Regions from separate parts of the Streptomyces sp. NPDC002057 genome, predicted to be linked through region 2. Evidence: riboswitches for the same ligand, from Rfam matches in the RefSeq annotation. Region 2 holds a riboswitch; the other holds the start of a gene.
The links. Region 2 has a riboswitch for cobalamin ahead of ABT129_RS32400 (5-methyltetrahydropteroyltriglutamate--homocysteine S-methyltransferase). Riboswitches for the same ligand answer to the same signal wherever they lie in the genome.

Region 1 (3,197 bases), on a different contig from region 2:
AGCCGAGCAGCCAGAACAGCACCCCGCGGGTGGTCTCCGCGTCGGCGGCCGTCATCACGACGAACGAGGTGAGGGCGGAGAAGAGCTGCATCGCCGCGACCCCCGAGAGGACCACCCGGTCCGTCGAACCGCCCAGGGTGTGACTGAGGAGCAGCACGAGCGCGAAGGAGCACACGGCGCCCAGGAACGCCCCTCCGGTGACGGAGAGGACGCCGCCGCCGATGCCGAGGACGACGACCGCGACCGCGCCGGTCGAGGCGCCGGAGGAGACTCCGAGGACGAACGGGTCGGCGAGCGGGTTGCGCAGCAGCGACTGCATCACCGCACCGCAGACGGCGAGGCCGGCTCCGCAGACGGCGGCGAGGAGGGTGCGGGGCAGCCGCAGGTCCCACACGATGCCGTCCCGGATCGGCGAGACCTCCGCGGCTCCCCCGCCGAGGTGGGCGGCGACGACGGACCACACGTCGCCGACGCCGATGTCCGCCGGCCCGATGGTGATCGCCACGGCCACCGACGCCGCCAGGACGGCGAGTCCCACGACCGTCCACAGCAGCGCCACGCCCCCGCCGCGTACGACGGCGGCGGCTCCGGCGACCGGGGTCGCGGTCACTTCGCGAGACCGTACGAGCGGAGCGCGGCCGCCACCTTCTCGATGCCCTCGACGGTGCGGAGGGTGGGGTTGAGGGCCTGGCCGCTGAGGAGGACGTACCGCTTCTCCCGTACCGCCGTCATGTTCCGGGTGACCGGGTCCGACTCCAGGAACTCGATCTTCTTGGCGGCGCTCTCGGCCGACTGGGAGCGGCGGGTCAGGTCGCCGATGACGAGGATGTCGGGGTCGCGGTCGGCGACGCTCTCCCAGTTGATCTGGGGCCACTCCTCGCGGGTGTCGTCGAAGACGTTCTTCGCGCCGAGGGCGCGGGTGACGATGCCGGGGGCGCCGCAGCAGCCCGCCATGTAGGGCGATTCGGCGTTGGCGTACCAGTAGAGGACCGTGACGTCCTCGAAGTCGCCGGTGGCGGTGGCCTTCGCCACCCGGGACTTCAGGTCCGCGACGAGCTTCTCGCCGCGCTCGCGCACCGCGAAGACCTCGGCGAGGTCGCGGATCTCGCCGTAGACCGTCTCCATGGTCAGCGGTTCGGTGCGGACGCCGTCGCCGTCGCCGCTGTTGTCCTTGCCGACGCAGTCGGTCGGCGAGAGGTAGGTGGGGACGCCGAGCTTCTCGAACCGGTCGCGGGTCGCCACCCCGCCCTTGCCGAGGGTGTACGCGAAGGAGGCGGCCGCGAAGTCGGGTTCGGTGTCGAGGACCTTCTCGAAGGAGGGGTAGCGGTCGGCGAGGCGCGGAACCTTCGCGTTCTCCTTCTCCAGGCCCTTCAGGACGGGGTCCGTCCAGGTGGCGGTGCCCACCATCCGGTCGGCGAGGCCGAGGGAGAGCATGATCTCGGCCGCGCCCTGGTCGAGGGCGACGGCCCGCTGCGGCGGCCGGTCGACGGTGACCCGCTGTCCGCAGTTGTCGGCGAGCGTCAGGGGGAAGCCCTGCCCCGGTCCCGCGGCCGGCTCCTTCGCGGCCGGGGCGGTGGTCCCTCCGCCGCATCCGGTCGTGGTCAGGAGCAGTGCGCCGGCCAGGAGGAGCACGGCGGAGCGGACGGGGTGTGCGAGCGGCACGGGATGTTCCTCTGCGGCCACGGCTCATTCGCGGAGCCTGTCGTACGGTGCTCCCCGGACGACAGCGTGCCGCCGGGGCCGCCAGCAGGTCTTCGGACTCGGGGTCAGCCGGACGGAGCGCCTTCCCGGGCCTGTCGTGCCGCCCAGTGGCCGATGCTCCGCCCGTCGCCCTCACCGCTGCGCGTCAGTTCCGGTCTCGCACCGGATTCCCTGACCCGTGCACAAACCCGTTCGGGTGCGTACAAAGGTGCGACTGGCCTCGGCACACTACCACCGGCCCGCTCCCCCGCCCGGGGGCGCCGCCGGTGGCGGAGAGGTGCCGGCGGGGCGTCAGACGCGCAGCTCCTTCGCCTCGAACCGGCCCTCGCCCAGGACGAGGACGAAGGAGACCTGCTGTCCCTCGGAGAGCGACCGCTCCTCCCCCTCGATGTCCTCGGCGCTGAAGTAGACCTGTTCCTCGGAGCCCACGGGAACGACGAATCCGTACCCGCCGGCGCGGTTGAAGGAATGCACGAACCCTATGTTTCTGCCCTCCACGGCGGCCTCCTCGTCGTCGTCACCGGTGGCGCGGCCGAGGGGGCGGGGACCCCGCTCGGCCGCGTTCACGCCTCAGGGGACTTTTACCCCGTTCGCCCGTCGTTCGCCCGTTGCCCGCACCCCGACCGGTGCCGGCGGACTCCCACGTGAACCCCGTTCGAGGAAGGGCCGCGCGGGGTCCGCGTCTCGCCCCGGGGGCGGGCGGACGGCGGCGGGGTGGGGTGTGGTGCGTACACACCCACCGAGTCTGTAGAATCTTCAACAGAGGCCTGGTGCCGGAGATCCCCCGTGTCCGGCACCGGGCCTTTTCATGCCCCGAACCGCCCCGAACCGCCTCGACCCGCCCGGCCCGCCCCGCGTCGGCCCCGCGCCCTCCGTGACGGCCTACCGGTCGCGCGTCCAGACGGTGCCCCGGGCCTCGTACTCCAGCATGGTCTCCAGGCCGTTCGCCGCGTCGGGGCCGAGTTCGCGCCGGACCAGCCAGAGGGCGAGCTCCAGGCCGGACGTGATGCCGCCGGCGGTCACCAGGTCGCCGTCGTCGACCACCCGGGCTTTCTTCAGCACACCCCCCTGCCGCTCCAGGTCCGGACGGGCCTTGTGGTGCGTGGTGCAGGGGCGGCCACGGGTGAGCCCGGCCGCCGAGAGCAGCATCACGCCGGTGCACAGGGCGCCGACGGTGAGCCCCGGCCGGGCGGCCGCCGCCAGGGCGCGGGGCAGGGTGCCCCGGTCGATCTCCGCCCGGACGCCGGGGCTGTCGCGCCGCGCGTATCCGCCGCCGGGCACGACGAGCAGGTCGGCCCGGTGCGGGGCCCAGGGGTGGTCGACGCGGACCTTCGTGCCGTAGGCCGCGGTCACGGTACCGGGGCCGGTGGCGGAGACGTAACGGACCTCCACCGGGCGCTCGGAGAAGAACCCGGCGGCGGACAGCACCTCATAGGGGGCGGCGAAGTCGAGTTCCTCGACGCCCTCGAAGAGGACGACGTGGACGCGGAGCGGGC
Region 2 (3,197 bases):
AGGAGTCGGGGGTCACGTTCACCACGCCCATGACCGCGCACCGGCCCCAGTCCGGGAGACCGGCGACAGCGCCGCCTTGGCCGACGGCGCCCGGTGCGCCGGCCGGCGCCGCAGGCGGAGTCATGACGGGACCGCCGTCCGGGAAATGAGGTGCCGGCGGTATGCCTCGGTCGTCAGGAAGGGCGGCAACTCGTCAGAGAGGAAGGCCCGTTCGAGGAACTCACGAGCCTCCATCAGTGGCCGGCCGGGGTGCGCGCGGTCCGACGACGTGCACTCGGTGTCGATCAGCTCGCGGAGTTCAGCGGAGGTGACCATCCGCTGCCTGCGCCACTGCCAGAGCCGGGCGCGGGCGGGCTCAGCGGCCGCCGTGCCTTCCCGCGGCCCGTCGGCGACGGCGCCCCGTCCCCGCAGCCAGGCGGCGGAGTACTCCAGAGCGAGAGCCACGGTGGAACGGATCTGGGCACTCGGCGGGGGAGACCCGGGGCGTCGTACGGCCAACAGGTCGACGGCACGTACCCGTGTGTCGCCGAGGGTGCGGTGCATCTGGTGCGGGTGCTCCGGGCAGGCCGCCGGCGGCGGCGAGGTCTTCGAGGTTGCCCTCGGCGCGCTCGGTGAAGTCGAGGGCGAGGCGTCGACGGGAGCGGCGGCGAGTACGGGGAGGGCGTCGCCGAGCCGGTCGAAGTAGGAGGCGACGAGCAGCTTGGGCCGGTCGGTGAGCGCGCCGAGGTCGCGGTAGGCGCGCGCGGCGGCGTTCAGATCGGCGGGCGTGCGGTCCTGCGCCAGGGCGGGCTCGTCGAGCTGCACCCACTCGGCGCCCGCGGCGCGGAGATCGGCGAGGACCTCCGCGTACACGGGCAGCAGCCGGTCCAGGAGGGTCAGCGGCTCGAAGTCGGCTGCGACGCCGGGGGCGGGCTTGGCGAGCAGGAGGTAGGTGAGGGGGCCGACGAGGACCGGGCGGGCGGTGTGTCCGAGTGCCAGGGCCTCCTGCAGCTCGGCGACCTGCTTGCGGGAGTCGGCGGTGAAGACGGTGTCGGGTCCGAGCCAGGGCACCAGGTAGTGGTAGTTGGTGTCGAACCACTTGGTCATCTCCAGCGGTGCGATGTCCCGGGTGCCGGGCCATCGCGAAGTACCCGTCGAGCGGGTCCGCCTCGACGGCCGCACGGTGCCGCTCGGGGATCGCGCCGACCATCACACTGGTGTCCAGGACGTGGTCGTAGTACGAGAAGTCACCGGTCGGGACCTCGTGGATACCGGCGTCGGTCAGCTGCTGCCGGTTCGACCGGCGCAGGTCGGCGGCAGTCCGCTGGAGGGCATCCGCGGTGACGCGGCCCTTCCAGTAGCCCTCGACGGCCTTCTTCAGTTCGCGGTTCTGACCCTGGCGGGGGTAGCCGTACACGGTGGCTCGTGCTGCCGCGGGCTTCGCTGTCACGGAACTCTCCTTCGCGAGATGTGTCCAGAACACCCCGGAACCGGGACATGGACGCGAAGGAACGCCAGAACGCGCGAAGCACGTCGCGAGAGTAATCCGCACGTGCCACTCGTCGTGTACGCCGACCCGCCCACGAGGTCACCGGAATGTCCGCGCGCGGAATCGTCCGCGTGCGGGCAACGGGCAGGTCTTCGGACTCGCGGGCACGCCCTCTCGTGGAGGACACCTACTGGCCGTCGCTTCCCAGGACCGTTCTCCGGTCCCAGTGCGTATGACGGCGGTCGTTCCCGCTCACCGCTGCGGGGCAGTCCCGGATTCCCACCGGGTTCCCTCTTACGACGTCTCCTGCCACCAGCGAAGTCCACCATTCAGACCCGAAAATGAGACGAATGTGTGGCCACGCCGCCGGGCGCGGGCCCCTCGGTGTCAGAGCTCGCCGACCACCGGGTACGGGACGTGGGTACGCCGGTCGGGGTCAACGGCGAGGACGCCGCCGGCCGGGGGCCGTGCCCGCTGGGCGCAGTCCTGCCGTTCGCAGATCCGGCAGCCCAGGCCGATGGGGGTGGTGCCGCGCGGATCATCGAGCGAGATGCCTTCCGCGTACACCATGCGTGGCGCGTGGCGCAGCTCGCAGCCGAGGGCGACGGCGAAGTCGGCCCGCGGGGCGTGGTGGCCGAATCCGCCGCGGGTGACCGTGCGCGCGATCCAGAAGTACTTCTTGCCGTCCGGCATTTCGGCAACCTGCGTGAGGATGCGTCCGGGTGCGGAGAAGGCCTCGTACACGGTCCACAGCGGGCAGGTCCCGCCCAGCCTGGAGAAGTGGAAGTCGGTGGCGGACTGCCGCTTGGAGATGTTGCCGGCGCGGTCGGCGCGGAGGAACGAGAAGGGGACGCCGCGGCGGTCCGTACGCTGCAGGGTGGACAGGCGGTGGCAGACGGTTTCGAAGCCGACGCCGAAGCGGGCCTGGAGCAGCTCGATGTCGTAGCGGAGCTTCTCGGCGGCAGTGTGGAATGCGGTGTACGGCATGAGGACCGCGCCGGCGAAGTAGTTGGCCAGACCGATCCTGGCCAGGCCCTCCGCCTGGGACGAGGCCAGCCCCGCCGCTTCCACCAGCTCGTCCAGCAGCGGTCCGTGCTCCAGGAACGACAGCTGGGTGGCGAGTTGAAAGGCGCGCTGTCCTTCGCTGAGCCAGGGCGACAGCAGAAGCAGGCCTCTCTCGGCGTCGAACCGCCGGGCATCGGCGGACCTCTCCGGGCCCGCCTGGAGCACCTTGATGCCGTGCCCGACCGCGAGGCGATCGGCGAGCGCTTCCGCGGCGCGACCGGCCCGACCGATGCCCAGGGCCGCGGCGGTCGACTCGGCCTCCCTCTCGAGGGCGGCGAAGTGGTTGTGGTGGGCGTAGAAGAAGTCCCGCACCTCGTCGTGGGGTTCGGCGGGCAGCAGACCTGCGGTGTCCTCGGGTGAAGCCAGAGCCGCCACACGTTCGGAGGCGTCCCTGTACCGCTGGTGGAGGGCGACCAGGGCGCGTGCCACCTCCGGATGGTCACGGGCCACATCGGTGATCTCGTCCGACGGTACGGACGTGCCGCAGGCTTCGTCCCCCAGGGCCGCGCGCAGATCGGTCGCCAGACGCTCCTCGTCCGCCTCGGAGAAGAACTCCGGGTCGATGCCGAAGACCTCGGCGATACGCATCAGCACCGTCGCCGTCAGCGGGCGCCGGCTGTGCTCGATCTGATTCAGGTAGCTGGTGGACAGACCGAGAGCACGC

Region 1: another riboswitch for cobalamin. It lies ahead of ABT129_RS21740 (ABC transporter substrate-binding protein); the one in region 2 lies ahead of ABT129_RS32400 (5-methyltetrahydropteroyltriglutamate--homocysteine S-methyltransferase).

Annotation. Positions count from the first base shown of each region.
Region 1 is NZ_JBEOXR010000028.1:9,527-12,723, reverse strand. Features, by position in the region: gene ABT129_RS21745 (FecCD family ABC transporter permease) at 1-610, opposite strand, end outside; gene ABT129_RS21740 (ABC transporter substrate-binding protein) at 607-1,662, opposite strand; cobalamin riboswitch at 1,743-1,920, opposite strand; gene ABT129_RS21735 (cold-shock protein) at 1,993-2,268, opposite strand; gene ABT129_RS21730 (DJ-1/PfpI family protein) at 2,584-3,197, opposite strand, start outside.
Region 2 is NZ_JBEOXR010000059.1:32,403-35,599, reverse strand. Features, by position in the region: gene folP (dihydropteroate synthase) at 1-124, opposite strand, end outside; gene ABT129_RS32405 (hypothetical protein) at 121-543, opposite strand; partial or broken gene ABT129_RS32400 (5-methyltetrahydropteroyltriglutamate--homocysteine S-methyltransferase) at 557-1,429, opposite strand; cobalamin riboswitch at 1,595-1,813, opposite strand; gene ABT129_RS32395 (short-chain fatty acyl-CoA regulator family protein) at 1,856-3,197, opposite strand, start outside.